One region of the Streptomyces sp. NPDC058663 genome, then DNA from elsewhere that is predicted to be linked to it. Evidence: riboswitches for the same ligand, from Rfam matches in the RefSeq annotation. Region 1 holds a riboswitch; the other holds the start of a gene.
The links. Region 1 has a riboswitch for glycine ahead of gcvT (glycine cleavage system aminomethyltransferase GcvT). Riboswitches for the same ligand answer to the same signal wherever they lie in the genome.
Positions count from the first base shown of each region.

Region 2: it holds a riboswitch for glycine, as region 1 does, so the genes downstream of both, gcvP (aminomethyl-transferring glycine dehydrogenase) here and gcvT (glycine cleavage system aminomethyltransferase GcvT) in region 1, are expected to answer to the same signal.

Region 1 covers NZ_JBHXRV010000003.1:6,975-22,263, reverse strand. Annotated here, with positions in the region: gene ACFWVV_RS02965 (thioesterase family protein) at 1-380, opposite strand, end outside; gene ACFWVV_RS02960 (trimeric intracellular cation channel family protein) at 460-1,131, opposite strand; gene ACFWVV_RS02955 (ABC transporter ATP-binding protein) at 1,339-2,469, opposite strand; gene ACFWVV_RS02950 (ABC transporter ATP-binding protein) at 2,466-3,638, opposite strand; gene ACFWVV_RS02945 (ABC transporter permease) at 3,635-4,633, opposite strand; gene ACFWVV_RS02940 (ABC transporter substrate-binding protein) at 4,765-6,546, opposite strand; gene ACFWVV_RS02935 (ABC transporter permease) at 6,677-7,693, opposite strand; gene ACFWVV_RS02930 (enhanced serine sensitivity protein SseB C-terminal domain-containing protein) at 8,072-8,854, opposite strand; gene ACFWVV_RS02925 (enhanced serine sensitivity protein SseB) at 9,019-9,825, opposite strand; gene ACFWVV_RS02920 (AAA family ATPase) at 10,187-10,855, opposite strand; glycine riboswitch at 11,020-11,116, shown strand; gene gcvT (glycine cleavage system aminomethyltransferase GcvT) at 11,284-12,405, shown strand; gene gcvH (glycine cleavage system protein GcvH) at 12,494-12,871, shown strand; gene glyA (serine hydroxymethyltransferase) at 12,892-14,151, shown strand; gene ACFWVV_RS02900 (L-serine ammonia-lyase) at 14,361-15,289, shown strand, end outside.
Region 2 covers NZ_JBHXRV010000065.1:22,537-37,825, reverse strand. Annotated here, with positions in the region: gene ACFWVV_RS33835 (FHA domain-containing protein) at 1-212, shown strand, start outside; gene ACFWVV_RS33830 (MerR family transcriptional regulator) at 231-974, shown strand; gene ACFWVV_RS33825 (bifunctional nuclease family protein) at 1,040-1,513, shown strand; gene ACFWVV_RS33820 (MerR family transcriptional regulator) at 1,744-2,349, shown strand; gene ACFWVV_RS33815 (DNA polymerase IV) at 2,522-4,021, shown strand; gene ACFWVV_RS33810 (PRC-barrel domain-containing protein) at 4,092-4,487, opposite strand; glycine riboswitch at 4,582-4,682, shown strand; gene gcvP (aminomethyl-transferring glycine dehydrogenase) at 4,885-7,770, shown strand; gene ACFWVV_RS33800 (DUF5999 family protein) at 7,915-8,112, opposite strand; gene ACFWVV_RS33795 (hypothetical protein) at 8,418-9,020, opposite strand; gene ACFWVV_RS33790 (glutamate--cysteine ligase) at 9,525-11,033, shown strand; gene ACFWVV_RS33785 (CPBP family intramembrane glutamic endopeptidase) at 11,430-12,251, shown strand; gene ACFWVV_RS33780 (PhzF family phenazine biosynthesis protein) at 12,350-13,189, opposite strand; gene ACFWVV_RS33775 (hypothetical protein) at 13,590-13,829, shown strand; gene ACFWVV_RS33770 (SulP family inorganic anion transporter) at 14,036-15,289, shown strand, end outside.

The DNA.
Region 1 (15,289 bases):
TACGAGGCGAGGACGCGGATGCGCTCGACCTCCCGGCCCTCCTCGTCGTACTGCAGGAGCGAGGCCTGGCCGGAGGAGAGGGTGCGGCCCGAGCGGACGGTCTCGGTCCGGACCACCGCCGGGCCGGGCTGCGACGGGGAGAAGTAGTGCGCGGAGACCGTGAACGGGTCCGGGTGCGGCAGGGCGTCGGCGAGGGCGCGGCCGATGACGGCGAGGAGGTATCCGCCGTTGACGGCGTTGATGATCGTCCAGCCGGCGGAGAGCTCCGCGTCGTACACGCCGGGCTCGCGCCGGGTCACGGCGGTGTCGCGGTCGAACTCGCTGTCCCCGAGGGACCCGATGGGTGTCTGTGCCATGGCAGGAACGCTACACCGCCTCATTACTAAGCGGTAGCTTTCCGAGCGAAGCAACCGCGAAGCCTCCCGGGCAGGCCCCGGGCAGGCCCCCTCCACTTCCCCCTCACCCCACCTGATCCGGCTCGTCCGCCTTCACCGAGGACCGGTGCCACGCCCGCGGCGCCCGCCAGTGGTACTTCAGCGCGAGCAGCCGCAGCGACAGAGCGGTGAACACCGCCAGTCCGCTGGTGAACGGATTCAGCACGTCGAACCGGATGCACAGGGCCACCATGGCCGCTCCCACGATCGCCGGCACCGCGTACAGGTCCCGGTCCCAGCGCAGCAGCGAGGGCACCTCGTTGGCGAGCACGTCCCGCAGCACGCCGCCGCCGACCGCCGAGGCCAGGCCCAGCGTCGCCGACGCGGTCAGCCCGAGCCCGTAGTCGTACGCCTTGGCCGTGCCCGACACGCAGAAGAGCCCGAGGCCCGCCGCGTCGAAGACGTTCACCCCGAGCTGGATCCGTTCGACCTCCGGGTGCAGGAAGAAGACCAGCGCGGTCGCGACGAGCGGGGTGACGAAGTACCCGAGGTCGACGAAGGCGGCGGGTGGCACGGCACCGATGATCAGGTCGCGGAACAGCCCTCCGCCCAGCGCGGTGACCTCCGCGAGCACTGCCATGCCGAAGACGTCGAAGTTCTTGCGCACGGCGAGCAGGGCACCGGAGATCGCGAAGACGAAGATCCCGACGAGGTCCAGCACGTGGTGGACGGAGGGGTTGAAGAGTTCCTGGAGCACCCGACATTGTTACTTACGGCCGGGCCCGACGGGGCGCTCAAGCCCGCTGCCGGGCCGGACAGCCCGGGAACGGCCACCTTCCGCCGGCTTGTCCCCCTCCGTCCACCCGCACCCCGGCACCCCCGCGCCCCCGCACCTCTGCCCAAAAGGCGAGGGCCGCCCGGTGCTCGACCGGACGGCCCTCCCCCACAGATCTCCCGCAGTCCCTCAAGCGTCCTTGGCGACGTCCACGGTCTTCACCGCGTCCTTCGCCTCCGCCAGGATCTTCTCGCCCGGCGCCTGGTCCTCGGCGTTCTCCGGGTGGTGGCAGGCCACCTGCTGGCCCGGCTTGAGCTCCAGCAGCGGGGGTTCCTGCGTCTTGCAGATCTCCGTCGCCTTCCAGCACCGGGTGTGGAACCGGCAGCCGCTCGGCGGCGAGATCGGCGAGGGCACGTCGCCCTTGAGCAGGATCCGCTCGCTCTTGACGCCGCGCCGCTTCGGGTCCGGCACCGGCACCGCCGACATGAGCGCCTTGGTGTACGGGTGCATGGGCGCCTTGTAGAGCGAGTTGCGGTCCGCCAGCTCGACGATCTTGCCGAGGTACATCACCGCGATCCGGTCGGAGACGTGCCGGATGACCGAGAGGTCGTGCGCGATGATCACGTACGTCAGCCCCAGCTCCTGCTGGAGGTCGTCCAGCAGGTTGACCACCTGGGCCTGGATCGACACGTCGAGCGCGGAGACCGGCTCGTCGGCCACGACCAGCTTCGGCTTCAGCGCGAGCGCCCGTGCGATGCCGATGCGCTGGCGCTGGCCGCCGGAGAACTCGTGCGGGTAGCGGTTGTAGTGCTCGGGGTTGAGGCCCACGAGCGACATCAGCCGCTGCACCTCCTTCTTGATCCCGCCCTCGGGCTTGACGCCCTGGAGTTTGAAGGGCGCGCTGACGATCGTGCCGATCGTGTGCCGCGGGTTCAGCGAGGAGTACGGGTCCTGGAAGATCATTTGCACGTCTCGGCGCAGCGGGCGCAGCTTCGCGGTCGACATGTGCGTGACGTCGTGGCCCTGGAACTCGACCTTGCCGCTCGACGGCTCCAGCAGGCGGGTGATCAGCCGGCCCATGGTCGACTTGCCGCAGCCCGACTCGCCGACGACGCCCAGGGTCTCCCCCGGGTACACCTCGAAGGACAGCCCGTCGACGGCCTTGACCGCGCCGGTCTGGCGCTGCATCAACCCCGACTTGATGGGGAAGTGCTTGACCAGGTTCTCGACCTTGAGCAGCGGCTCGCCCCGGGAGACGGCGGGGGACGCCGGCTCGGGGGCCTCCGGCTGCTCCTGCGTCTTCACTTCGTTATCGCTCACAGCTTCGGCGCAATCTCTTCGGTCCAGATCCGGGTCCGCTGCTCGGTCGAGAGGTGACAGGCCGAGTAGTGACCGGTGCTGACCTGCTCCAGCTCGGGGCGTACGGTCCGGGTGACGTTGTCCTTGGGCACGTCGGCGTACGGGCAGCGCGGGTTGAAGGCGCAGCCGTCCGGGATGTTGATCAGCGACGGCGGCGAGCCCTTGACCGGGATGAGCCGTTCCGTCTGCTCGCGGTCGATGCGCGGCATCGAACCCAGCAGGCCCCAGGTGTACGGGTGCTGCGGGTTGTAGAAGACCTCTTCGGCCGTGCCGCGCTCCACGCACCGGCCGCCGTACATCACCAGCAGCTGGTCGGCCATCTCCGCGACGACGCCGAGGTCGTGCGTGATCATGATGACCGCGGAGCCGAACTCCTTCTGCAGGTCGCGGATCAGGTCGAGGATCTGCGCCTGGACGGTGACGTCCAGGGCGGTCGTCGGCTCGTCGGCGATCAGCAGGTCGGGGTTGTTGACCAGCGACATCGCGATCATCGCGCGCTGGCGCATACCGCCGGAGAACTCGTGCGGGTAGGAGTCGACCCGCTTGTCCGGCTGCGGGATGCCGACCAGGTCGAGCATCTCGATCGCCCGCTTGCGCGCGACCTTCTTGTCGACCTTGTGATGGACCCGGTAGGCCTCCACGATCTGCTTGCCCACCGTGTAGTACGGGTGCATCGCGGACAGCGGATCCTGGAAGATCATCGCCATCTCGCGGCCGCGGAGCTTGCGCACCTCGTCCGGGTCGGCGGTGAGCAGTTCCTGGCCGTCGAACCAGATCTCGCCGGTGACGCGGGCCTTGCTGCGGCCGTACTGGCCCGTGGTGTGCAGGCCCATGATGCCGAGCGAGGTGACCGACTTGCCGGAGCCGGACTCGCCGACGATGCCGAGGGTCTGCCCCTTCTCCAGCTTGAAGCTGAGGCCGTCGACCGACTTCACCAGACCGTCGTCGGTCGGGAAGTGGACGCGCAGGTCCCGTACTTCCAGGAAGGACGTCGAGGGTTCGGAGCCGACGGCCTGGGGCACGCCCACGGCCGCGGCGGGGGTGCCGGACGCCGCGGAGGTGCCGGTCGCGGCGGAGGTGTCCGTCGTGTCGGAGGTGCCGGACGTGCCGGACTTGTCGAGGTTGGTCATCCGAGCCTCACTCGCGGGTCGATGACGGCGTAGAGCATGTCCACGAGGAGGTTGGCGACACAGATGAAGATCGCTGCGATCAGCGTGACGCCGAGGATGATCGGCAGGTCCTTCTGGGTGATCGCGTCGACCGCGAGGCGCCCGAGACCCGGGAGGTTGTACGTGCTCTCGGTCAGGATCGCGCCGCCCAGCAGGGCGCCGAGGTCCAGGCCGAGCAGGGTGATGACGGGCGTCCAGGTGGAGCGCATCGCATGCTTGCCGATGACCGCCCGCTCGGTGAGGCCCTTTGCCCTGGCGGTACGGATGTAGTCCTCGCCCAGGATTTCCAGCATGGTCGCCCTGGTGAGCCGGGCGTACATGGCGGCGTACAGGAAGGCGAGGGTGATCCAGGGCAGCAGCAGGCTCTGGAACCAGAGCCCGGGATCGTCGGCGAAGGGAGTGAACTCGCCCTCGATCCATTCCAGTTGGAAGCTGAAGACGGCCAGCGAGAGCAGGCCGGTGAAGTAGATGGGGAGCGAGACGCCGGCGAGGGCGACGGTCATCGCGGTGCGGTCCCAGATGGTGCCCCGGCGCAGCGCGGAGAGCACGCCCGCCGCGACACCACCGGTGACCCACAGCAGGCATGCGCCGGCGGCGAGGGAGAGCGTGACCGGCATGGCAGCGGTGAGCTGGGGCCACACTTCCTGCTCGGTACGGAAGGAGTAGCCGAAGCAGGGAGCCGCGCACCGCGTGACATCCACGCCGCTGGAGTAGTCGCGGCCCACGAACAGCGCCTGGACGAAGTGCCAGAACTGCACGATGACCGGATCGGCGAGACCCAGCTTCTCCCGGACGCCCTCGACGGACGCGGGATCGGTATTTTTTCCGACGAACAGGAGCGCGATGTCCTGTCCCGCCCATTTCGGGAGTACGAAGAAGATGACGAAGGTCGTCAGTGTGACGACCAACAACATCATGGCGACGGCGAACAAGCGCCGGATGACGTAAGCAAGCACTGTGCGCGGCCCGGCGGTGGCCGGGAGACTCTCCGGATTACGGGGTCTCCCGGCCACTGCCCGCGGCCCTCACCTGCCCTTCGGGCTTGGCGGGTTGGCGATGGTGGGGGTCAACGAGTCCTGGTTCGGCGTTACTTCACGACGCCCAGCGAGGAGTAGTCGTAACGGCCGTTGTAGGCGACGGAGGAGTAGACGTTCGTCACCCGCGGGCTGCGCCACGAGAAGTTCTTCTCGTAGAGGAAGGGCATCTGGGCGGCGATGTCCGCCGTCTTGTGGTTGATCTCCTTGTAGTAGCCCGCGGCCTTCTCCGGGTCAGTCGCCTTGAGGGCGTCGTCGAAGAGAGCGTTGATCTTCGGGTCGTTCGTCTCGGAGCCGTTGTAGTTACCGTTCGGCGTGATGAAACGGCCGTCGATCAGCGGCTGCGAGAAGCCCTGGCCGGTCGGGAAGTCGGGACCCCAGCCGGTCATGATCATGCCGTAGCCGCGCTTGCGGACCTGCGTGGGCGAGCCGGTGATGGACGACGACTCGGCACCGTCGATCGTGTCGACCTCGAGCGAGATGTTGACCTTCTTCAGCGCCTCCTGGAGCGCCTCGGCGGCTTCCTTCTCGGCCGGTGCGGTGCTGCGCGCGCTGATGACGGTCTTGAAGCCCTCGGGCTTGTTGCACTTCTTCAGCTCGTCCTTGGCCTTGGCCAGGTCCGGCTTGCCGGCGCGGGACTTCACGCCGTACGGGTCGTAGTCGTCCGCGCCCTTGATCGTGGTCGGCAGCATGGTGGTCGCGATGGGGCCACCGGCCGCCTCGCCGCCGCGCACGTCCTGGAGCGACTTGTAGTCGGTCGCGTACATCACGGCCTTGCGGCAGTGCTCGTTGTTCAGCGGCGCGACGGGGGTGAAGTCGACGTAGCGCGTGAAGGAGGTCTGGATGTTGTCCAGGCTCTCCTTGTGCTTCTTGAGCGCCTCGGTACGACCGGCCTGGGTCATGCCCGTGCCGTTCATGTCGATGTCGTAGTCACCCTTCATCAGAAGCTTGTCGATCGCTTCCATGTTGGTGTTGACCGTGATGGTGATCTTGTCCGGAAGGGCGGGTCGGATCGGGTCCGACTCCTTCTTCCACTTGTCGTTGCGCACCAGCACGGCGCCCTGCTTGGGCGTGTACGACTCGAACTTGTACGGGCCCGAGGAGAACGGCTTCAGCTGGTACTTGGCGCCGGTGTCCTTCTCGCGCTTCACCGGGGAACCGGCCGGCATCGCCAGCATCTGCTCGAAGTCGACGTTGGGCGTCGCCAGGTTGAAGACGATCTTCTTGTCGGTCGGCGTCTCGATCGCCTTCAGACCGAGCTTCTCCGGGTCCTTGTCCTCGTAGGGGCCCTTGTACTCCTTCTTCGGGTCCAAGGCCTTCTGGAGGTAGATCGGACCGCCGGGCAAAACCTTGTCGGCCCACACGCGCTCGATGCCGTACTTGATGTCCTTGGAGGTGATCGGCGAACCGTCCTCCCAGGTGATCCCGTCACGCAGCTCGTACGTGTAGGTCTTGCCGTCGTTGGTGATCACACCGTTCGCCTTGGCGAGGTCCGGCACCAGCTCGGCGCCCGCGGGGCCCGGCTTGGGCGCGTACGACACGAGCTGACGGGAGTAGAACCGGGCGAGGTCCCACGTGAAGCCGTAGTACTGACGCGTCGGGTCGGTCGAGTCGAAGTCCTGCTTGCCGATGAACTTGAGCGTGCCGCCCTTCTTCGTCGAAGGGTTGGCGACAGCGGCGGTTGCGGCGTTGAAGCCCGCGCCCTTGCCGGCCTTGCCGCCCTCGTCCTTCTTGCCACCGCCGCCACCGCACGCCGCGGTGGACATGAGGGCGGCCACGACGACCGCCGCTCCGGCGACCTGCCTGATCCTCGCCGACGAACGCTGGGTGTTCATTGGTTCTGCAACCTCCGGGAGAGTGCGGTTTCCGGCGCGTTGCCCGGGAACCTGCGGGGAGCCGTTCGGCCGTTGTGGCCGGTCGGCACGGAAGGGGTTGTGCGGCCCTCGCGGGCCACCGGCCCCGTGATCAGCGGGTGCCCTTCGGGTCGAGCGCATCGCGCACCCCGTCACCGAAGAGATTGAAGGCGAGCACTGTGATGAAGATCGCCAGACCAGGCACGATCATGAACAACGGGTCGCTCTGGTAGGTGTCCACGGCCTTGTCGAGCATCTGCCCCCAGGAAGCCGTCGGCGGCTTGACACCGGCGTTCAGGAAGGAGAGTGCCGCTTCGGTGAGGATGTTGGTGGGGATCATCAGCGTCGTGTAGACGGTGATCGGCGCCACCAGGTTGGGCAGCAGTTCCTTGAACAGGATGTACGCACGCCCCGCACCGAGACTGCGCGAGGCCTCGACGTACTCCTTCTCGCGCAGCGACAGCGTCTGGCCGCGCACGATGCGGCCGATGTAGGGCCAGCCGAAGAAGCCGATGACCATCACCAGGATGAAGATGCGGACCGTACTGCCCGTCATGCCCAGGAGGTTGCCCGGCAGCACCGACACCAGCGAGATGATGAAGAGCAGCTGCGGGAAGGCCAGCAGCATGTCCATCACGCGGCTGATGACCGCGTCGATCCAGCCGCCGAAGAACCCGGCGACGATGCCCAGCACCGTGCCGATGACGACCGCGACCATGGCGGCGAGGAAGGCCACCAGCAGGGAGATCCGGGCGCCGTAGACGACGCGGCTGAACACGTCGCGGCCGTTGCCCGGCTCCACGCCGAGCAGGAAGTCCGAGCTGATACCGCCGAAGATGCTGTCCTCGACGCCCGGGGACACACCGAACAGCGGGTCGATCTTGTCCTGGTGGAACTGCTCGGGCGGGTGACCGAGGATGCTCACGATCAGTGGAGCGAAGATTGCCGTCAGCACCAGGAGGACGACGACCACGCCGCCGGCCAGCGCGAGTTTGTCGCGCTTGAGCCTGGTCCAGGCGATCTGGCGCAGTGACCGCCCCTCGACCGACTTCCTTGCAACATCGGCGGCGACGTCGGCGGCAGCGGCCTTGTCCGCGTCCGGCGAGGTGTCGTGCAATGGTGCCGTCATCGTGGTGGGGACCCCTCTCGGCCGACGGTGGTCGGCCCTTGCCCGCCGCTGTGGCGGCTTGGAGCTTGTCGAACACAGGGCGAACGCCCCTTGGTTCGGGGAGTCTTCAACGCGGGCGTACCGACCCGCCAGCCCCCCCGGCCAAAGGATGCGCAACCGTGATGCTCTCTGCGGTTTTCCGCTATCCGGACGGCCCTTAACCAGGGCCGAACAGTGGGCAATTGAGCGCAGTGCCCGACAAGACCGCGCAACTGCTGTCCAGAGCAATGAAATTGGGGCAGACGTGTACTTCACGTCCCCGAGGGTCGAACTGAGCGTGCGGACATGCGAATTGACCCCCAGAGGGGCATTTGCGAGCAGCCGCGGAAAAGAACCCGCTCAGTACGCCCGCGACGGCGGGTAGCCGTACCCCGGCGCACCGGTCGGTGCCGGGGCGTGCGCGTCACGGGTGTAGAAGGGCCGGGCGTTGGCGCGCAGCCACATCCCGACCGGGTCGAGCTCGTCGGTCATGGCGACCGTGGACACCGGCAGACCGTCCGGGACGACCCCGATGGACTGCTGCATCATCGCGCGCACCGCCTCGACCGACTGCCGGCCGGTGTCGTACAGGTCGAGACCGATGGCGAGGTACGGCGCCCCGAGCGCGGGCTGCACCCAGGCCCGGCTGAGCGCGCGCACGGCCGGGGTGTGATGGGCGTTCTGTGCCAGGCGGGCGTAGAACTGCGGGATCTCCAGGGCGGGTTCGGAGATCCGCAGCGGACCGGCGGGCATCCGGTCGAGACCGGTGGCGATGCGCCTGAGGTCGAGCCACGGGATGCCGAGGCCGCCGCCGGGGGCGTGCGGGTTGAGCCAGACGCCCCAGCGGTCGGGAAACAGGGCGCGGGACAGCTCCGCTCCGGTGGCGACCTCGTGCGCCCGGTTCCAGCCGCTGGCGGCGAGTTCCTGGGCGGAGGTCACGCAGGGGGCGTAGCCGAAACCGTCGACCTCCATGTTTCCGTACTGGGCGTCGGGTGATCCGGCGGTGCCGTGCCAGAGCAGCATCCAGAGCTTGCCGTCGACCAGGGCGTGCAGCAGCGCCTCGTACGCGTCGTACCGCCCGGGGGTCACCTGGCGCAGCATGTGCTCGACCTGTCCGGCCGCCGCGGTGCCTGACACGCTCACCCTGGGTCCCGCCCCTCTTCGATCCACCGTGTCGACGCCGGCCGCACACGAACGATTCGCCCCCGTGCGGCGAGGTCATCAAACCAGCTTAAGCGGCAGCACTGACACCGAGCCGGTACCGGTTTCGAAGACTTCTTCCCCGAGGTGCCGGATTCCCGCCGGCCTCAGTGCTCCCTCTGGTAGAAGGGCCGCACCCGCTCCAGCATCCAGTCGGCGACCGGGTCCTGGGCCATGTCGAGCAGCAGCAGGTGCACCGGCCACGGAGCGGACTCGCGCCCGAGCGCCCGGCCGAGCGCGTCCATGGGCGCGTTGCGGTCCGCACCCTCCCACGACGACAGCTGTACGCCGACGAACAGCACGGGCGCGTCGCCCTCGACGCTCGCGAGCGCGCGCCGGGCGGTGACGACGACCGCGCTCTGCTGGAACTCCCCCGCGGCGGCGGCGAGGAAGTCGACCGGTTCGTCCTGCCAGTCCGGCTCGAAGAGCCGCACCCGGCCGCCGCCTGCGGGGCCGTCCAGCGGGGTGCGGCCGGTCCTGCACAGTTCGGCGACGGCGAGCGGCGGCAGCGGGGTGCCGACGGCGCCGCCGGGGTTCACCACGATGCCCAGCTGCGGAGGCAGCCCGCGGGCGAACTCCACGGCGGGCGCCACCGCGAAGGACATGTGGGCGCCCACGCACTGGAGGAACTGCTGCTCGGAGCTGAAGACGGGCACGTACGCCTGTCCTTCGAGCTCGGTGGTGGGCAGGTCGAGCGGGCCGCCGTCGGGGCCGCCGCCGTTCGGCAGCGGGATCCACAGGGGGCTCCGGCCGAGCACCTCGACGAGGCGGGGCCCGGCGGCAGGGTTGCCGAGCGAGGCCGCGAGCACCTCTTCGAGCTCATTGCCGGGCCATCCGCCACCGGCCCCGGCCGGGCCGTGCGAAGCGGCCCCCGGACCGCCGAGGCCGCCCGGACCGCTGAGGCCGCCCGACATGTGGGGGCCGCCCGACACGTGGGGGCCGCCCGACACCCGGGGTCCACCAAGCCCGTGGGGGTCACCCAGGTCCTGGGGGCCCCCAAGCCCATGGGGGTCACCCAGACCCTGAGGTCCACCCGGACTCTGCGGCCCTCCCAGACCCTGGGCCCCGCTCACCCCCTGAGGGCCCAGGGCCCCGCCCGCACCCTCCGTGCCGTACTGCCCCGTCGTCTCCGGTATCTCCACGGACCGTCCCCTTCTCGCCTTCCACCCGTCCCCGTCCTGCGCGCACGACCCTATCCGCGCGGCAGCGGCGCGGGCCCGGCCCCCTCGGCTCCCGGTGCGGCCGACCGCGCCGGGGCGCCCAGGACGTCACACGTCACTCCGCTTCGAACCCGATCTCCTTCAGCACCCCCGCGGCCGTCCGGTCCAGCAGCACCGCCGAGGCGCATCCGGCGGGCAGCCGCTCGCCCTCCGCGTCGCGCACCAGCGTGCCCACGGCCCGCCGGTGCCGGGCGAAGGCGTAACCGGAGACTCCGCGTCCGCGCTCCCGCTGCCCGTCCCTGGCCACCTCGGGCGTCACGTCGAGCAGCACGAGGCGCAGCCCGCGCCCGCGTCGCCGCGCCTCACGCGCCAGCCACCGCCGCACCCAGGTCTGCGTACCGCAGTCGTGCACGACCACGCTCTGTCCGGAGCGCAGCACCTTGCGCAGCCCCGCGTAGTGCGCGACCCGCACGAGGGGCCGGTAGAGGGCGTACGGCAGCCAGCCGGGCGTCCTGTTCTCCCAGCGCTCGCGCACGTCCTGCGAGTCGATGGTGCGCACCCCCGTCGCCGTACGCCCGATCAGCGTGCTCTTGCCGCTGCCGGGAAGCCCGGACACCACGACCACGTCCCCGGCCGCGAACATCAGCCGGTGCGGACTGCACCCGGCCCGCTCGCGCCAGTCGCGCACGACCGGCACCGGCACGGGCCGCGCCGCGCGCACGCCCGGCTTCGCCCCCGTCACACCCGCCGTGGCAATACCGCTGGATTGCTGCAACGCCCTCACCCCTCCCCCTGCTGGGTACCACCTCACCCTTGCCCAAGAAGTGTAAAGAAAAGGTAATGCGGGACAAGCGATTTGCCGACCGAGGGGGGCGTGCACCGAAGGGGGCGTGCAATGATGTGCGCGCCAGGCACCCCCTGTGCACCCCCAACTTCACAACGGCCGTATGAATCCGCGCGGGAGAGTCCGGGGCCGCAGCGCCCGGGACGCCGAAGGAGCAAGCTCCTCCCTTGAATCTCTCAGGCCCCGTACCGCGCGGGCGAGGCAGATCTGAAAAGCGGGCCCTCCCTGTCGACAAGTCGGCATTCGGGGCCCCACCCAAGGTGCAAGCCTGACGCACGCGTTGCGTCGGCGAACCTCTCAGGTTCCGATGACAGATGGGGAGGACAGTCCTCGTCGTCATGCCGTCGTTCTGCCTTGGGAGTCATTTCATGAGCACCACCCGCCGCACTGCCCTCGATGCCCTGCATCGCTCGCTCGGTGCGACCATGACCGACTTCGCGGGCTGGGACATGCCGCTGCGGTACACGTCGGAGCGCGACGAGCACAACGCCGTACGCACCCGGGCGGGCCTCTTCGACCTGTCCCACATGGGCGAGATCACGGTGAGTGGCCCGCAGGCGGTCGACCTGCTGAACTTCGCGCTGGTCGGCAACATCGGCACCGTGGGCCCCGGCCGCGCCCGGTACACGATGATCTGCCAGGAGGACGGCGGCATCGTCGACGACCTGATCGTGTACCGGCTCCAGGAGCAGGAGTACCTGGTCGTCGCCAACGCGGGCAACGCCCAGACCGTCCTGGACGCGCTCGTCGCCCGCTCGGCCGGCTTCGACGCCGAGGTCCGCGACGACCGCGACGCGTACGCGCTGATCGCCGTGCAGGGTCCCGAGTCCCCCGGCATCCTCAAGGCGGTCACCGACGCCGACCTGGAGGGACTGAAGTACTACGCGGGCCTGCCCGGCACCGTCGCCGGCGTCCCTGCCCTGATCGCCCGTACCGGCTACACCGGCGAGGACGGCTTCGAGCTGTTCGTCGAGCCGCAGCACGCCGAGAAGCTCTGGCAGGCGCTGACCGAGGCGGGCGCGGGCGTCGGCCTGATCCCCTGCGGCCTGTCCTGCCGCGACACGCTGCGCCTGGAGGCCGGCATGCCGCTGTACGGCAACGAGCTGACGACCGCGCTCACGCCGTTCGACGCGGGCCTGGGCCGGGTCGTGAAGTTCGAGAAGACCTCCCACGAGTCGGACTTCGTCGGCGTCACGGCCCTGAAGGCCGCCGCCGAGCGCGCCGAGAGCGCCCCGCCGCGCAAGCTGGTCGGCCTGGTCGCCGAGGGCCGCCGCGTCCCGCGCTCCGGCTACCCCGTCGTCTTCGACGGCCGGGTCATCGGCGAGGTCACCTCCGGCGCCCCCTCCCCCACCCTCGGCAAGCCGATCGCCATGGCGTACGTCGACGCCGCCTTCGCGGCCCCCGGCACCGAGGGCGTCGGCGTGGACATCCGCGGCACGCACGAGCCGTACGAGGTCGTGGCTCTGCCCTTCTACAAGCGCCAGAAGTGACGAACGCCGCATACTCGCGGAAGTACCCCCGTCTCATCTGTCAAGACCCGGTTCATCAGCACTCCCCCGCATCCAGGAGAATTCAGCCATGAGCAACCCCCAGCAGCTGCGTTACAGCAAGGAGCACGAGTGGCTCGCGACGTCCGAGGACGGCGTCGCGACGGTCGGCATCACGGAGTTCGCGGCCAACGCGCTCGGTGACGTCGTCTACGCCCAGCTCCCTGAGGTCGGCGAGAGCGTCACCGCGGGCGAGACCTGCGGCGAGCTGGAGTCGACCAAGTCCGTCAGCGACCTGTACTCCCCGGTGACCGGTGAGGTCGTCGAGGCCAACCAGGCCGTGGTGGACGACCCGTCGCTGGTGAACTCCGCCCCGTTCGAGGGTGGCTGGCTGTTCAAGGTGCGCGTCACCGCGGAGCCGGACGACCTGCTCTCCGCTGACGAGTACTCCGCGCTCTCCGGCAACTGACACCCCTAGGGACTCGCCTGATGTCGCTTCTCAACTCCTCCCTCCACGAGCTGGACCCGGACGTCGCCGCCGCCGTCGACGCCGAGCTCCACCGCCAGCAGTCCACCCTCGAGATGATCGCCTCGGAGAACTTCGCTCCGGTCGCGGTCATGGAGGCCCAGGGCTCGGTCCTCACCAACAAGTACGCCGAGGGCTACCCGGGCCGCCGCTACTACGGTGGCTGCGAGCACGTCGACGTGGTCGAGCAGATCGCGATCGACCGCATCAAGGCGCTGTTCGGCGCCGAGCACGCGAACGTCCAGCCGCACTCCGGCGCGCAGGCCAACGCCGCCGCGATGCACGCGCTGATCAAGCCGGGCGACACGATCATGGGCCTGAACCTGGCCCACGGCGGTCACCTGACCCACGGCATGAAGATCAACTTCTCGGGCCGTCTCTACAACGTGGTGCCCTACCACGTGGACGAGACCGGCGAGGTCGACATGGACGAGGTCGCCCGCCTCGCCAAGGAGTCCCAGCCGAAGCTGATCGTGGCCGGCTGGTCCGCGTACCCGCGCCAGCTGGACTTCGCCAGGTTCCGCGAGATCGCGGACGAGGTCGGCGCGTACCTGATGGTCGACATGGCGCACTTCGCGGGCCTCGTCGCGGCCGGGCTGCACCCCAACCCGGTCCCGCACGCCCACGTGGTCACCACCACCACCCACAAGACCCTCGGCGGCCCGCGCGGCGGCGTGATCCTCTCCACGGCCGAGCTGGCCAAGAAGATCAACTCCGCGGTCTTCCCGGGTCAGCAGGGCGGTCCGCTGGAGCACGTGATCGCGGCCAAGGCCGTCTCCTTCAAGGTCGCGGCCTCGCCGGAGTTCAAGGAGCGCCAGCAGCGCACCCTGGACGGCGCCCGCATCCTGGCCGAGCGCCTGGTGCAGGCCGACGTCACCGAGCACGGCGTCTCGGTCCTCTCCGGCGGCACGGACGTCCACCTCGTCCTGGTGGACCTCCGCAACTCCGAGCTGGACGGCCAGCAGGCCGAGGACCGCCTCCACGAGGTCGGCATCACGGTCAACCGCAACGCCATCCCGAACGACCCCCGCCCCCCGATGGTCACCTCGGGCCTGCGCATCGGCACCCCGGCGCTTGCCACCCGCGGTTTCCAGACGGAGGACTTCACCGAGGTCGCCGACATCATCGCGGCGGCCCTGAAGCCCTCGTACGACGTCAAGGCCCTGTCGGAGCGCGTCTCGGCCCTCGCCGACAAGCACCCGCTTTACCCCGGCCTGAAGTAATTCGGTCCGGTTACGTAGGCTTCATCTGGGCGTCGCGTGGTAGGCGACTCCCAGCAATACGTAAATACGGGGCACCGCGCACACTGGACAGTGAGCGCGGTGCCCCGCCCCTTGCCCCGGCCTCCCGGCCGGGACGAGCCCGCGCACCTGTTCCGCCCTGTTCTGCCCGACGGACAACGGCGTCCGCCACCTTTTTGAGGAGTTCTGCTGTGGCCATCTCGGTCTTCGACCTGTTCTCGATCGGCATTGGCCCGTCCAGCTCCCACACGGTGGGCCCGATGCGGGCCGCCCGCATGTTCGTGGGACGTCTCAAGAAGGACGGCCTGCTCGCCCAGACCACCGCCGTACGGGCGGAGCTCTTCGGCTCGCTCGGCGCCACCGGGCACGGCCACGGCACCCCCAAGGCCGTCCTGCTCGGCCTGGAGGGCCACTCCCCGCGCACCGTCAACGTCGAGACGGCCGACGCCGAGGTCGAGCGCATCCGCGCCACCGGCAAGCTGCGCCTGCTCGGGACGGAGATCGGCTCGGCCCACGAGATCGACTTCGACGAGCCCAACGAGCTGATCCTCCACCGCCGCCGCTCCCTGCCGTACCACGCGAACGGAATGACCCTCTTCGCGTACGACGCGGGCGGTGCGCCCCTGCTGGAGAAGACCTACTACTCCGTCGGCGGCGGCTTCGTCGTCGACGAGGACGCGGTGGCGGGTGAGAACCCGATCGTCCCCGACGACACGGTCCTCAAGCACCCCTTCCGCACGGGCGACGAGCTCCTGCGCATGGCGAAGGAGACCGGCCTCTCCATCTCATCGATGATGCTGGAGAACGAGAAGGCCTGGCGCACCGAGGAGGAGATCCGCGAGGGCCTCCTCGAGATCTGGCGCGTCATGCAGGCCTGCGTCTCGCGCGGCATGTCCCGCGAAGGCATCCTCCCCGGCGGCCTCAAGGTCCGCCGCCGCGCCGCAAACTCGGCCCGCCAGCTGCGCGCCGACGGCGACCCGAAGGCGCACGCCATGGAGTGGGTCACCCTCTACGCGATGGCGGTCAACGAGGAGAACGCCGCGGGCGGCCGCGTGGTCACCGCCCCCACCAACGGCGCCGCCGGCATCATCCCCGCCGTTCTGCACTTCTACATGAACTT
Region 2 (15,289 bases), on a different contig from region 1:
GCGACATTTTCCTCGACGACGTGACCGTCTCGCGACGGCACGTGGAGTTCCGCCGGGGTGCGGACGGCGGATTCACCGTCTCCGACGTCGGCAGCCTCAACGGCACGTACGTCAACCGGGAGCGCATCGACGCGGTCCTGCTGGCGAACGGCGACGAGGTGCAGATCGGTAAGTACCGGCTGGTCTTCTACGCGAGCCAGCAGGGCGTCTGATCCTTCCAGGGAAGGTCCATGCTGCGAATCCCGACAGGTGGTGCCGTGCGCGGCACCACCTCAGCCGGCAGCCGGCTGATGAGCATCGGTTCTGTGCTCAGCCTGCTGCGTGAGGAATTTCCCGAAGTCACGATCTCGAAAATCCGCTTCCTGGAGGCGGAGGGGCTGGTCGAGCCGCAGCGCACGCCGTCCGGGTACCGGAAGTTCAGCCCGGCGGACGTGGAGCGGCTCGCCCAGGTGTTGCGCATGCAGCGCGACCACTACCTGCCGCTCAAGGTCATCAAGGAGCACCTGGACGCTCTGGAGCGCGGCGAGCAGGTCCAGCTGCCGGCTGCCGGCGGGCCCCGCGAGCTGCTCGACGGTGCCCCCGAGACGGCAGGCGAGGGCCCGACCGCTGCCCGCATCGGCCGTGAGGAGCTGCTCGCCGCCGCCGAGGTGGTGGACAGCGACCTCGGCGAGTGGGAGGCGTACGGCCTGATCTCGGCGTTGCCGGACGGCGGCTACGACGCGGAGGCAGTCACCGTCGCCAGGCTTGTGGCGGATCTGGGGCGATTCGGTCTGGAACCGCGCCATCTGCGGGCCATGAAGGCCGCCGCGGACCGGGAGGCCGGGCTGATCGACAACGTCGTCGCTCCCCTGCGCCGGCACCGTAATCCGCAGACCAGGGCACATGCCGAGGCCACCACCAGAGAGCTGGCCGGCATCTCGGTGCGGCTGCACGCGGCACTGGTGCAGACGGCGCTGAGGTCCGGCTCGAACTGAGCTGTACTCGGAGTGAACAGGAGCCCGACTACCCAAACCGGTCGGGCACGTCCTAGGGTTGCTGTGTGAACGAGCTCGACGTCGTAGGTGTCAGGGTGGAGATGCCCAACAACCAGCCGATCGTGCTCCTGCGTGAAGTGGGAGGCGATCGGTACCTTCCCATCTGGATCGGACCGGGTGAGGCCACAGCGATCGCCTTTGCCCAGCAGGGTCTGGCGCCTGCCAGGCCGCTGACGCACGACCTGTTCAAGGACGTGCTGGAAGCGGTGGGCCAGGAGCTCACCGAAGTACGGATCACCGACCTGCGGGACGGGGTGTTCTTCGCCGAGCTGGTCTTCGCCAGCGGGGTGGAGGTCAGTGCGCGCCCGTCCGATGCCATAGCGCTGGCGCTGCGCACCGGTACGCCCATCTACGGCAGTGACGGGGTGCTGGACGACGCCGGGATCGCGATTCCGGACGAGCAGGAGGACGAGGTGGAGAAGTTCCGCGAGTTCCTCGACCAGATCTCGCCGGAGGATTTCGGTACCAACAGTCAGTGAGCGGCGCTGCCCGGCCGGGATTCCCGGCCGGGATTCCCGGCCGGGCACCGTTGCTTGAGGGGCATGTGCGGCCCTGGCTTTTCAGGGCATTCGAGTAGCCTTTCCCCGATGAGAGATACGGGAAACCACTCTCAGGGTGATTATCACTCGGCATGCCGAGTGTGGCGATCGTTGACGCACCCCGGGTGACTGCCTACCGTCGACAGGGCAGGTCAAGGACGGAGGTCGGCGTGAGAATCAGCGGCGACGGTACGGCGACGGGCGGGCCGTATCCGCTCGGCAGTCCGGCCGACCCCATGAGCAGTCAGCACCCCCTCGCTCCGGCGCGGGCCGCCGAAGCGGCCGAGACGGTCGGATACCGGGGGCCCACCGCGTGTGCGGCCGCGGGTATCACGTACCGGCAACTGGACTACTGGGCGCGCACCGGGCTGGTCGAGCCGAGCGTGCGGCCGGCCTACGGCTCCGGGACGCAGCGGCTCTACAGCTTCCGCGACGTGGTCGTCCTGAAGATCGTCAAGCGGTTTCTGGACACCGGGGTCGCCCTGCAGAACATCCGGACCGCGGTGCAGCACCTGCGGGCCAGGGGATTCGAGGACCTGGAGCGGATGACACTTATGAGCGACGGTGCCACCGTGTACGAGTGCACGTCGCCGGACGAGGTCGTGACGTTGCTGCAGGGCGGGCAGGGCATCTTCGGGATCGCCGTCGGTGTGGTGTGGCGGGACGTCGAGACGGCGCTCTCGCAGCTGCACGGCGAGCGGGTCGACACCGGTGAGACGCTGATCGGGAACAACCCCCGGGACGAGCTGGCTCGGCGGCGGAACCGGGCCGGCTGAAGGGCCGCACCCGCCGTCCCGGCTGAGCCGACCGTGAGGGTGCGCCCACCGTGCGTCTGCACCGGCTGCGCAGCTGCACCGGTTGCGCCCGGCCGCCGGGCCGTACGGGGCGGGCGGGGTGCCCCTCGGCCGGTCCGGCCGAATGTCAGTGGCGTAGGGCAGCATCGTTGGTGTGAGAAGCGTGCCGACCATCCTGCATCTGGACATGGATGCCTTCTACGCCGCCACGGAGCAGGCGGCGAAGCCGAGCCTGCGCGGGAAGCCGGTCGTGGTGGGCGGACTCGGTCCGCGCGGAGTGGTGGCCACCGCCTCGTACGAGGCGCGGCGGTTCGGGGTGCACTCGGCGATGCCGACCGCGCAGGCGCGGAGGCTGGCGCCGAACGCGGCATATCTGGTGCCGCGCTTCTCCCTGTACCGGGCGGTCAGCGACCAGGTGATGGAGCTGCTGGGGCGGTTGTCGCCGCTGGTCGAGCCGCTGAGCCTGGACGAGGCCTTCGTGGACCTGGAGGCGGGCGGCACGGCCGATGACGCCGAGTCCGCGCGGGCGGTCGGGGAGCAGCTGCGCAAGGACATCCGTACGGTCACGGGGCTCAGCGGGTCGGTGGGGCTCGCGGGGTCCAAGATGCTGGCCAAGATCGCTTCCGAGCAGGCGAAGCCGGACGGGCTGGTGCTGATGGAGCCGGGCACCGAGCGCGAGCTGCTGGCTCCGATGTCGGTGCGGATCCTGCCCGGGGTCGGTCCGGCCACCGGGGACCATCTGCGGCGGGCCGGGATGACGACGGTGGCCGACCTCGCGTCCGCGGGCGTGGACGAGCTCGTACGGCTCCTGGGGAAGGCGCACGGGGCCTCGCTCCACCGCATGGCTCTCGGGCTGGACGACCGGCCCGTGGTGGCGGAGCGGGACGCCAAGTCGGTGTCGGTCGAGGACACCTTCGACGTGGACCTGCACGACCGGGTGCGGGTGCGCGGCGAGGTGGAGCGGCTGGCCGAGCGGTGTGTGCAGCGATTGCGCGGGGCGGGGCGGTCGGGGCGGACCGTGGTGCTCAAGGTGCGCCGGTTCGACTTCTCGACGCTGACGCGGTCGGAGACCTTGCGCGGGCCCACGGACGACCCCGGGGTGGTGCGGGAGGCCGCGGCGCGGCTGCTGGAGGGTGTGGACACCACGGGCGGGGTGCGGCTGCTGGGGGTGGGGGTGACGGGACTGGCGGACTTCACGCAGGAGGACCTGTTCGCGCAGGCCGCTGCCCGCGAGGCGCTGGCGGCAGCGGAAGCGCAAGCAGGAGGCGGTATGGGCGCGGGGGCTCTGGTGGGGGCCGCGGAGGCGGCCGAGGGCGAGGGCGACGTGGAGGTACTGGGCGGCGCGGCTTCGGAGGGCCCGAAAGCGGGTGACCAGGCTTCGGGTGGCGCCGAGGCGGGGCTGGGCGGCGAGCTGTCGGCGGCGGCACAGGCCCAAGAAGCGGCTGAGCGGCGATGGCATGCGGGGCACGACGTGCGGCATGCGGAATACGGGGCAGGGTGGGTGCAGGGGAGCGGTGTGGGGCGGGTGACGGTGCGGTTCGAGGAGCCGGGGTCGCGGGTGCCGGGGCGCGTGCGCACCTTCCGGGTGGACGACCCGGAGCTGGAACCGGCGGAGCCCTTGCCGTTGGTGGGAACGGAGCCGCGGGAGGCGTGAGAGGGGGCTGGGGCCTGGGGGTTTGGCTTCTGGCGTGGGGGCCTGGCGGTTCGCGGAGAGGTGGTTGTGGTTAGTTGTCGTCGCCCGCGAGGGTGCCGAAGTCGCGGTCCGGGGGCGTGGGGGCCGGGGAGTCCAGCCCATAGTGGCGGTAGAGCTGGAGCTCCTGCTCGGGGGAGAGGTGGCGGCCCACGCCGAAGTCGGGGGCGTCCTTGATCAGGGACTTCTCGAACGGGATGCGCAGGGTGTTGCCGACGAGGGTGCTGGGCTCCAGCGGCACGAAGGCGTCCCGGGAGAAGAGTCCGGTGCGGACGGCCGCCCACTCCGGGGTGCCGGTGGCATCGTCCAGATAGACCTCGTCCACCGTTCCGATCTTGTTGCCGTTGCGGTCAAGTGCCTTGCGGCCGATCAGGCTGCGCGGATCGACGTCGGTCTGCACGGTCCCTCCAACTGGTCGCCACTCCTGCATGAACCCCGTAAAACACTACGAAAGTGCAGATTCGGGAGGCTGGCCACTCGAGGGATCGGGGCGGGAGTGCGCTGGTAGGCTGGCCAATGGCTGCTGACCCCGTGCGGGAGAGTCCTTCGAAGAGGAATGTGTCGGAGGCGCCGAAGGAGCAACTCCTCCCCGGAATCTCTCAGGCCCCTGTACCGCACGGACGAGGTCACTCTGGAAAGCAGGGTGGAACACGTACACGGCGCAGGCCGGGGCGTGGACCATCCTCACCGACGGTGAAAGTCGGGACATCCGCGCTCTTGATGTCCTGGTGAAGCTCTCAGGTTGAGATGACAGAGGGGGAGGCCGTCCGGGCGCCCGTGCCGTGGTGCCCCTCGCAGGTCGTGTCAGACCAGGAGGCCTTCCGCAGATGACCGCCAACCGTATGTCGCTCGAAGAACTCGAGCGTGGCATCCCCTTCGAGCACCGTCACATCGGACCCGATGCCGAGGCTCAGGCGAAGATGCTGGCGCAGGTCGGTTACGGGTCGCTCGACGAGCTGACCGACGCCGCCGTACCGGATGCCATCAAGAACGCTGCGGCCCTCGGGCTGCCGGAGGCGCGCACCGAGCAGGAGGTGCTGGCCGAACTGCGTACCCTCGCCGACCGCAACCAGGTGCTCGCCCCGATGATCGGGCTCGGGTACTACGGGACCTTCACCCCGCCGGTCATCCTGCGCAACGTGATGGAGAACCCCGCCTGGTACACGGCCTACACCCCGTACCAGCCGGAGATCTCGCAGGGCCGGCTGGAGGCGCTGCTCAACTTCCAGACCATGGTCGCCGAGCTGACCGGGCTGCCGACCTCCGGGGCCTCGCTGCTCGACGAGGGCACCGCGGCCGCCGAGGCCATGTCGCTCGCGCGCCGGGTGGGCAAGGTCAAGGACGGCGTCTTCCTGATCGATGCTGAAACGCTTCCGCAGACCATCGCCGTGATCCGGACGCGCGCCGAGCCGACCGGTGTCGAGGTCGTCGTCGCGGACCTGTCCGAGGGCATTCCGGCCGAGATCGCCGAGCGCGGTGTGTTCGGCGTGCTGCTGCAGTACCCGGGCGCCTCCGGTGTCGTGCGCGACATCAAGCCGGTGATCGACGCGGCGCACGAGCTCGGTGCCGTCGTCACCGTGGCGGCCGACCTGCTGGCACTGACGCTGCTCACCTCGCCCGGCGAGCTCGGCGCGGACATCGCGGTCGGTACGACGCAGCGCTTCGGTGTGCCGATGGGCTTCGGCGGACCGCACGCCGGATTCATGGCCGTACGCGAGAAGTTCGCGCGCAGCCTGCCCGGTCGGCTCGTGGGCGTCTCCGTGGACGCGGACGGGAACAAGGCGTACCGCCTCGCCCTGCAGACGCGCGAGCAGCACATCCGCCGCGAGCGGGCCACCAGCAACATCTGTACGGCGCAGGTCCTGCTCGCCGTCATGGCCGGGATGTACGCCGTGTACCACGGCCCCGACGGGCTCAAGGGCATCGCCCGGCGCACCCACCGCTACGCCGTGATCCTCGCCGAGGGGCTGCGGGCCGGCAAGGTCGCCCTCGCGCACGACGCGTTCTTCGACACCGTGACCGCGCAGGTGCCGGGCAAGGCCGCGCAGATCGTCGCCGCCGCCCGTGACCGCGGCGTCAACCTGCGTCTGGTCGACGCCGACACCGTCTCCTTCGCCTGTGACGAGACCACCCTGCGGGCCCAGGTCGACGCGGTGTGGGCGGCCTTCGGGGTCGAGGCCGACATCGAGGCACTGGACGAGGCGACCGCGGAGACGCTGCCCGAGGCACTGTTGCGGACCGACGAGTTCCTGACGCACCCGGTCTTCCACCAGCACCGCTCCGAGACCGCGATGCTGCGTTACCTCCGCAAGCTGGCGGACCGCGACTACGCGCTCGACCGCGGCATGATCCCGCTCGGCTCCTGCACCATGAAGCTGAACGCGACGACCGAGATGGAGCCGGTGACCTGGCCCGAGTTCGGGCAGATCCACCCCTTCGCGCCGGTCGAGCAGGCAGACGGCTACCTCACCCTCATCCATGAGCTGGAGGAGCGCCTCGCCGAGGTCACCGGGTACGACGCGGTGTCCATCCAGCCCAACGCCGGTTCGCAGGGCGAGCTCGCCGGACTCCTCGCCGTACGGGCGTACCACCGCGCCAACGGCGACGAGCAGCGCACCGTCTGCCTGATCCCGTCCTCCGCGCACGGCACCAACGCCGCCAGCGCGGTCATGGCCGGCATGAAGGTCGTCGTGGTGAAGACCGCCGACGACGGCGAGATCGACGTCGAGGACCTGCGGGCCAAGATCGAGCAGTACCGCGACCAGCTGTCGGTGCTGATGATCACCTACCCGTCCACGCACGGAGTCTTCGAGGAGCACGTCGCCGACATCTGCGCGACCGTCCACGAGGCCGGCGGCCAGGTGTACGTCGACGGCGCCAACCTGAACGCGCTCGTCGGCCTCGCCAAGCCGGGCAAGTTCGGCGGCGACGTCAGCCACCTGAACCTGCACAAGACCTTCTGCATCCCGCACGGCGGCGGCGGTCCGGGCGTCGGCCCGGTCGGTGTGCGTGCGCACCTCGCGCCCTACCTGCCCAACCACCCGCTGCAGCCGTCGGCGGGTCCCGAGACGGGCGTCGGCCCGGTCTCGGCCGCTCCGTGGGGCTCCGCGGGCATCCTGCCGATCTCGTGGGCGTACGTACGCCTGATGGGCGGGGAGGGCCTCAAGCGCGCGACCCAGGTCGCCGTACTGGCGGCGAACTACATCGCCAAGCGTCTGGAGCCGCACTACCCGGTCCTCTACACCGGCCCGCACGGCCTCGTCGCCCACGAGTGCATCGTCGACCTGCGCCCGCTGTCCAAGGCGACCGGCGTGAGCGTGGACGACATCGCCAAGCGGCTCATCGACTACGGATTCCACGCGCCGACCATGTCGTTCCCGGTCGCAGGAACGCTCATGATCGAGCCGACCGAGAGCGAGGACCTCGGTGAGCTGGACCGGTTCTGCGACACGATGATCGCCATCCGCGGCGAGATCGAGAAGGTCGCCGGCGGCGAGTGGCCCGCCGAGGACAACCCGCTGCGCAACGCCCCGCACACGGCCGCCGCGCTCGGCGGCGAGTGGGACCACGCCTACAGCCGCGAGGAGGCGGTCTTCCCGGCCGGGGTCTCGGCCGCCGACAAGTACTGGCCGCCGGTGCGCCGGATCGACGGCGCCTACGGCGACCGCAACCTCGTCTGCTCGTGCCCGCCGATCGACGAGTACGACAACTGACGCACGGTGGCGGGCGGTTGACGGGACGCTGAACTGCGTCGGGGCCGGTGCGGAGCGGATGCTCCGGGCCGGCCCCTCGTCGTGCGTACTGTGCGCCCGCCGCTTGGTCCGCGGCGGGCTGTCAGGCAGCGTGACCGCGTCCGGTCAGGCCGCGGTGGCCACGTCCAGCGGGCGGTGCGGCGCGATGATCTGCCCGTTGGGCAGCAGCTCGCCGGTGTCCTCGAAGAGCAGGACGCCGTTGCACAGCAGGCTCCAGCCCTGCTCCGGGTGGTGGGCCATCGGACGGGCGGCCTCACGGTCGGCGGATTCGGCGGACGGGCAGAGTGGCTGGTGCTGGCACATGGATGGGTTCTTTCGCTGCGTCGTGGTGGTGAAGGTGGTCCCGCGGCTCGAATCGGTGTTCATGGCCGCCCCCCGTATCAGTTGGTCCGGTCCCAGTGTTGCCCCACGGGCGTCGATCCGCAGGGATTTCACGGCAGCACTTCTTATTGGGTGAGGACGCGTCACCCGTGCGGACGGTTCAGTCCAACTGCCCCTCTCTTCGGGTGGTTCGGGATGGCCCGGGTGGGCTACTCCGGATGGGGTATCCGGGCAGCGCCGTGCCCCGCGCCGGGGCGGCCGGGGCGGGGCACCGTACGCGAACAGGGTCAGGCGGGCTGGCCGAGGAGCGGGGCGGCCGGGGCCGGGGCGGGACGCAGCCGCAGGGAGAGCACGGGCAGCAGGTCGGCGACGGTGCACGGGCGGTGCGCGGCGATGCCGGGCGGGGCGGGGGCCAGCGGCACCAGGACGTCGGACGGGGCGGGAGCGCCCGCGGTGGCGTCCGCGGTGGGATCGCCGTGCAGCCACAGGGTCAGCATGTACAGGGCGGGTATGGACAGCAGTCGCGGCTGGTAGGCGGTGGGCATGGACTCGGCGTGGCGCAGTGCCCGCTCGGTGGAGCTCAGGTAGGGACCTTCGAAGAAGTGCGAGAAGGTCCAGCCGTCGGGGGTCAGGACGGTGTCGGCCGCGGCCACGGCCCGGCCGGCGTCCCGGATCAGGAACCGCCAACCCGTGAGCCGGGTGTGCGGCGGTCGGCCCCCGACGGTGATCTCGTCCCAGACGTGCACAGGCAGGGGCAGTTCGGCGGTGAGCGGCCCCTGGTGGGAGCGGAGGGCCGGGGTGCGGGGCTCGCGTACGGCGGTGGGGGAGCCGAGTGCCGCGAGGACGCTGCGCAGGGCGGGCGCGGGAGCCGGGGGTACGTGCAGCGGCATGGTGGGTCGCCTCTCGCTCGGGAGACACGGTGAAGCCTGGGAAGTGCGGACGACGCTGTCAGCGGTGCGGGGCCGGAGGAGGCCTTGGGCGGGGGCCCGGCGTCAACTCTCCGCCTCGTTCGCGGAGTTTATACGACACGTGTTCACATCGCGTTTCAGCTAGCTGTCCGGGATATTGCGAGCAAGGCGGTATTCAGCCTTTCCGCATGCCCTTCCGGCACGGGAAATCACCCGATTGGTCCGGTCCCCGGAGGGCTTATCCCAGGTGCCGACGACCGGAGCGGTCGGCTTGAAGTCGTCGGCGTTTATGACCACTTTGCCGGGGCCGGTAACTGCACCCTGCACCTTGCCTGCGGAATGTGCCTGGGCGAATTCGTGTCGAGCGTACTACGTGCCTGGTGCGGGCGGGGCGTTATGGATCAGCCCGCCGGGGCATCATCGACCGTGAACACACAGGTGCAGCGGCCGTTGCCGCAGGCTCTCCCGTTCCAGGAAGGACGCTTGATGGGTGAGAAGGTCGTGGCAGACGGGTTCGATCTGTCGGACCGGCAGAGGTACCGGCGGAAGCTCCACGAGTGTCTGGAGGGGCTCGGGAGGCTCCTGGAAGAGAAGCGGTTCGACAAGCCGAAGAATCTTATGGGGCTGGAGATCGAGCTCAATCTTGCGGGCCCCGACGGGATGCCGAAGATGATGAATGCGGAGGTCCTCGAGCGCATTGCGAGCCGTGATTTCCAGACCGAGCTCGGGATGTTCAACCTGGAAGTGAACATTGTCCCGCACCGGCTGGGCGGGCGTGTTCTCGATCAACTGGCGGAGGAGCTGCGGACCGGGCTCGGCTATGCGCACAGGAAGGCTGCCGAGCTCGATGCGGGAATCATGATGATCGGCATTCTGCCCACGCTGGGGCAGGACGACCTGGTGCACTCGAACCTCTCCGATGTGGACCGTTATGTGCTGCTCAACGACCAGATCATGGCGGCCAGGGGCGAGCACTTCCAGCTGGACATCGAGGGTGTCGAGCGGCTGACCTGCACTTCCGCGTCGATCGTGCCGGAATCGGCGTGCACCTCCGTGCAGCTGCACCTCCAGGTGACGCCGGGGCGGTTCGCCGATGTGTGGAACGCGGCGCAGGCGGTGGCCGGCGCGCAGATCGCGGTGGGGGCCAACGCGCCCTTCGTCTTCGGCAGGGAGCTGTGGCGGGAGTCGCGGCCGCCGCTGTTCACCCAGGCGACCGACACCCGGCCGCCGGAGCTGGTCGCGCAGGGGGTACGCCCGCGGACCTGGTTCGGGGAGAAGTGGGTGGACTCCGCGTACGAGCTCTTCGAGGAGAACCTGCGCTACTTCCCCGCGCTGCTGCCGATCTGCGACGAGGAGGATCCGTTGCGGGTGCTGGACGACGGCGGGGTGCCGAGCCTCCACGAGCTGGTGCTGCACAACGGGACCGTGTACCGGTGGAACCGGCCGGTGTACGGGATCGCCGACGGCGTGCCGCACCTGAGGGTGGAGAACCGGGTGCTGCCGGCCGGGCCGACGGTCACCGACGTCATCGCCAACGCCGCCTTCTACTACGGGCTGGTGCGGGCGCTCGCAGAGGACTCCAGGCCGGTGTGGCGGCGGATGGGGTTCGAGGAGGCCGAGGCGAACTTCGACGCGGCGTGCCGGTACGGGATCGATGCCGAGCTGGTGTGGCCGCGGGCGGGGCGGGGGTCGGGGACGCAGCGGGTGCCGGCGGTGAAGCTGGTGCGGGACGAACTGCTGCCGCTGGCGGCGGCGGGGCTGGATGCGTGGGGGGTGGAGGCGGCGGACCGGGACCGGTATCTGGGAGTGATCGAGGAGCGGTGCCGGAGGAAGGTGAACGGGGCTTCGTGGCAGGTGGAGACGTACCACCGGGCGGTGGAGGCGGGGCTGGGGCGGGAGGCGGCGCTGGCCGCGATGACCCGGCGGTATGGGGAGTTGGCGGGGGAGGGGGAGGCGGTGCATTTGTGGCCGGTGGGGTTTCCGGGGCAGGGGTGAGGGGGCGGCGGGCGCGGGGCGGGGGAGTGGTGTGGGTGGGGTGGGAGTGAGTGGCTCCGTCCAGCCCGGGGCCGGGGCCCGGGGCCGGGGGCCGGGGTGGGCCGGGGCCCAGGGTTCGGCTCCGCCGGGGGCCGCCCCCTTGCCCGCCCGTTCCGCCCCCGGGGGGCGGCCCCGCCGCCCAAGGGGGCTGGGGCAATGGGCGTCCGAGGGAGCTGGGGTAATTGGGGCGGTTTTGGCGCCCGAGGGGGGTGGGCGCCCCAGGGGGCTGGGGGTGGGTGGGGGTTTGGGGTGGGGGTCGGGCAAGCTGTGACTGGCGTGTGCGATCTTCGTGCCTGGGGGCGAGTGCCTTGGGTGCGGGGGGCGGGATGAGGCGGGACCACCCAACTGGAGGTTGAAGTGCGAGCGGATCCGGGGCAGACGGCCGGAGTGTCGCCCGAGGGGCCGGTTCCGCGGCGTGAACAGGTTCTGAGCCGCAGGGTGCTGGGCACCGAACTGCTGCTCGTGCTGGCCCTCTCACTGGGGGCGAGCGGCGTTTCCGCCCTGATCCGGTTCATCGGTGCGGTCACCAGGCCGGGCGGGCTGAAGGACCAGGCGGCGAACCTGAACAGTTCCGCCGCGCCGGGCCGGCCGTGGCTCGATCTCGCCTGGCAGTTGTTCAGCATCTCGACCGCTCTGGTGCCCGTGGCACTGGTGGCGCATCTGCTGCTCAGGGAAGGGAGCGGACTGCGTGCGATCGGCTTCGACCGGCTGCGGCCGTGGTCGGACCTCGGGCGCGGGACGCTGGTCGCTGCGGGGATCGGCAGCGCGGGGCTGGCCTTCTACCTGGTGGCCAATGCCACCGGATTCAACCTGACCGTGGTGCCGGAGTCGCTCCCCGAGGTGTGGTGGAAGTACCCGGTGCTGATCCTGTCGGCGATCCAGAACTCGGTGCTGGAAGAGGTCATCGTCGTCGGCTATCTACTGCGCCGACTCGGCCAGTTGGGGTGGACGCCGATGGCCGCACTCGTGGCGAGTTCGGTACTGCGGGGCTCGTACCACCTCTACCAGGGGGTGGGCGGCTTCATCGGCAACGTGGTGATGGGCGTGGTCTTCGTCCTGCTCTACCGGAAGTGGGGGCGGGTGGGGCCGCTGGTGGCGGCCCACGCGCTGCTCGACATCGGGGCGTTCGTGGGGTACGCGGTGCTGGCGGGGAAGGTGGACTGGCTGCCCACCCTCTAGGTCGGGGGAGTGGCCTGCTGGCGGTGCTGGTGCTGGTGCTGCTGCTGGCGCGGTCGCGGCCAGGTGGGTGGGCGATTCGTGCTGGGGTTGGCCGGTGGCTAGTGGGCGCCAGGGAGTGGGTGCAGGAGCTCGCCGTCGACCACGGTGACCGCGTGGCCCGTGAGGTGGGTGCGGTCGCCGTGCACGGAGGTACGTACGAGGCCGGTGCGGGCGCCGCCCTGGAGCCCCGTGAGTTCGGTGCGGCCCAGACGGGCGGACCAGAACGGGGCAAGCGCGGTGTGCGCGCTACCGGTCACCGGGTCCTCGTCGACGCCCACGGCCGGGAAGAAGCAACGGGTGGCGAAGTCGTAGCCCCTTTCCGGGTCCTCGGCCCGCGCGGTGGCGATGACACCCCGGCGGGAGAGACCGGCCAGGGCCCGGAGGTCCGGGTCGAGGTTCCGTACGTCCTGCTCGGAACGGCATTCGACCAGCAGGTCGCCCACGAGGTCACCGGTGAAGTGGATGCTGAGGGGCTCAGTGCCAAGGGCTTCGGCGAGGCCGGGCGGCGCCTCCACCGGGATGAGAGGAGCCGTGGGGAAGTCCATGGTCAGGGAGCCGTCGGGGCGGGCCGTGGTGATGAGGACACCGCTGCGGGTGGTGAAGCGGACGGTGCCTGTGGCGATGCCCGTGGTGCGGAGGACGTGGGCCGTGGCCAGGGTGGCGTGGCCGCACATGTCGACCTCGGTGGTGGGGGTGAACCAGCGCAGGGCCCAGTCGGCGTCCTTGTCCTCGCCGGGCGCGAGGGGGTGGGCGAATGCCGTTTCGGAGAGGTTGAGTTCGGTGGCGACCTGCTGGAGCCAGTCGGCGTGGGGGAAGGCGGGGTCCTCCAGGAGGAGTACTGCGGCGGGGTTGCCGTGGAAGGGGGTGGAGGTGAAGGCGTCGACGGTTCGGATGCGCATGGGGAGAGGGTAGGGGGGTGGGTCGGGGAGAGGGGTAGGGCCAATTCGGGTTGGGTGGAGTGGGGGTGCCGGGTGGGGGGCGGAGGGTGGGGCGGGGGTTCGGTGGGGCGGGCGGGCTCCGGTGCGGCAGGACCGGATTGTTCGGCTCCGCCGGGGGCCGCCCCCTTGCCCGCCCGTTCCGCCCCCGGGGGCGGCCCCGCCGCCCAAGGGGGCTGGGGGCAAGGGTGTGGGCGGCCCCGTCGCCCAAGGGGGCTGGGGTGCAAGGGTGTGGGCGGCCCCGTCGCCCAAGGGGGCTGAGGGGGAGGGGGTGGGGGTTGGGCTTAATGGGTGGTTGTGGGGAGGGTGTTGGGGTTTGGGGGGTTAGGGTGCTTCGGTTCGCAGTTGGGGCTGAGGAGGCGTTGTGGCCGTGTTTATGGTGCAGTTGGCCGAAGGTGTCGATGATGTGGTCGAGGCACAGGCGGCCGGGCGCATCAAGTCGGGGGAGATCGTGCTGGAGGCCGCCGACGCCTCGGGCAAGCCCGTTCGCATCAAGACCTATCGGCCCGACGCGGTGACGGCGGTGTTCCGGCGCGGGCCGGGGGACTCCGGGAGCTACGGATGGATTCCGCAGCCCGCGAGTGGCACCTGGTGGTGTTACTGAGGCGGTGGCGGTGCCCCCGGGCGGGGGTGAGGCCCGTTCCATGAGGTCGATGGCGGGAGCGGCGGTGGTGGCGGTGCCGGGGGCCGTGCGGGTGAGCGGGTGGCCGGCCGGGGCGGGGCATGGTGCTTCGTGCGGTCCTGGGGCGCGGTATTAGAGTGGAGTCTTTGCGCCCAGTGGCACCTCGGTGCGCCTAAGGAAACGGTTCCATGTCCTCCCTGTCCCTGCCCCGCCCGTCCCGTCCCGACTGGCTGGCCTCCCCGCGAGTGTTCCGTACCGAGGTGCTCGGCGGTCTTGTGGTCGGGCTCGCGTTGATTCCCGAGGCGATCTCTTTCTCGGTGATCGCGGGGGTCTCGCCCAGCGTCGGGCTGTTCTCCGCGGTGATCATGGCCGTGGTGATCTCGTTCGTCGGTGGGCGGAAGGCGATGATCTCCGCGGCGACCGGGGCCGTCGCGCTCGTGGTCGCCCCGCTCAACAAGGAGTACGGCCTCGGCTATCTGGTCGCCGCCGTGATCCTCGGCGGGATCATGCAGGTGGTGCTGGGGGCACTGGGGGTCGCGCGGCTGATGCGGTTCGTGCCGCGCAGCGTGATGGTGGGGTTCGTCAACGCGCTGGCGATTCTGGTCTTCATGGGGCAGTTCCCGGAGCTGACCGACGTTCCCTGGGCGGTGTATCCGCTGGTCGTGGGCGGTTTGGTGCTGACCGTCCTGTTTCCCAGGCTGACCACCGCGGTGCCCGCGCCGCTGGTGTCGATCGTGATCCTCACGCTGATCACGGTGGGGGCGGGCATCGCCGTACCGACGGTGGGGGACCGGGGTGAGCTGCCGTCGTCGTTGCCGGTGCCGGGGCTGCCTCAGGTGCCGTTCACCATGGACATGCTGACGACCATCGCCCCGTACGCCTTCGCGCTCGCCCTCGTCGGGCTGCTGGAGTCACTGATGACGGCGAAGCTGGTCGACGACATCACCGATACGCACTCCAACAAGACCCGCGAGTCGATCGGGCAGGGCGTCGCCAACATCGTGACCGGGCTCTTCGGCGGCATGGGCGGCTGCGCGATGATCGGCCAGACGATGATCAACGTGAAGGTGTCGGGGGCACGAACCAGGCTCTCGACCTTCCTGGCGGGCGCCTTCCTGCTGGTGCTGTGTCTCGCCCTCGGGCCCGTCGTCTCCGACATTCCGATGGCGGCGCTGGTCGCGATCATGGTGCTGGTGTCCGCAGCGACCTTCGACTGGCACTCGGTGAGCCCGAAGACACTGCGGCGGCTGCCGCTCGGCGAGACGCTGGTCATGCTGATCACGGTGGCGTGCGTGGTCGCCACCCACAACCTTGCCATCGGCGTGATCGTCGGGTCCGTCAGCGCGATGGTCATCTTCGCCAAGCGGGTCGCGCACCTCGTGGACGTGGTGCGGAGCGCGGACGGCGGGCGAGCCGTTTACACCGTCACCGGTGAGCTGTTC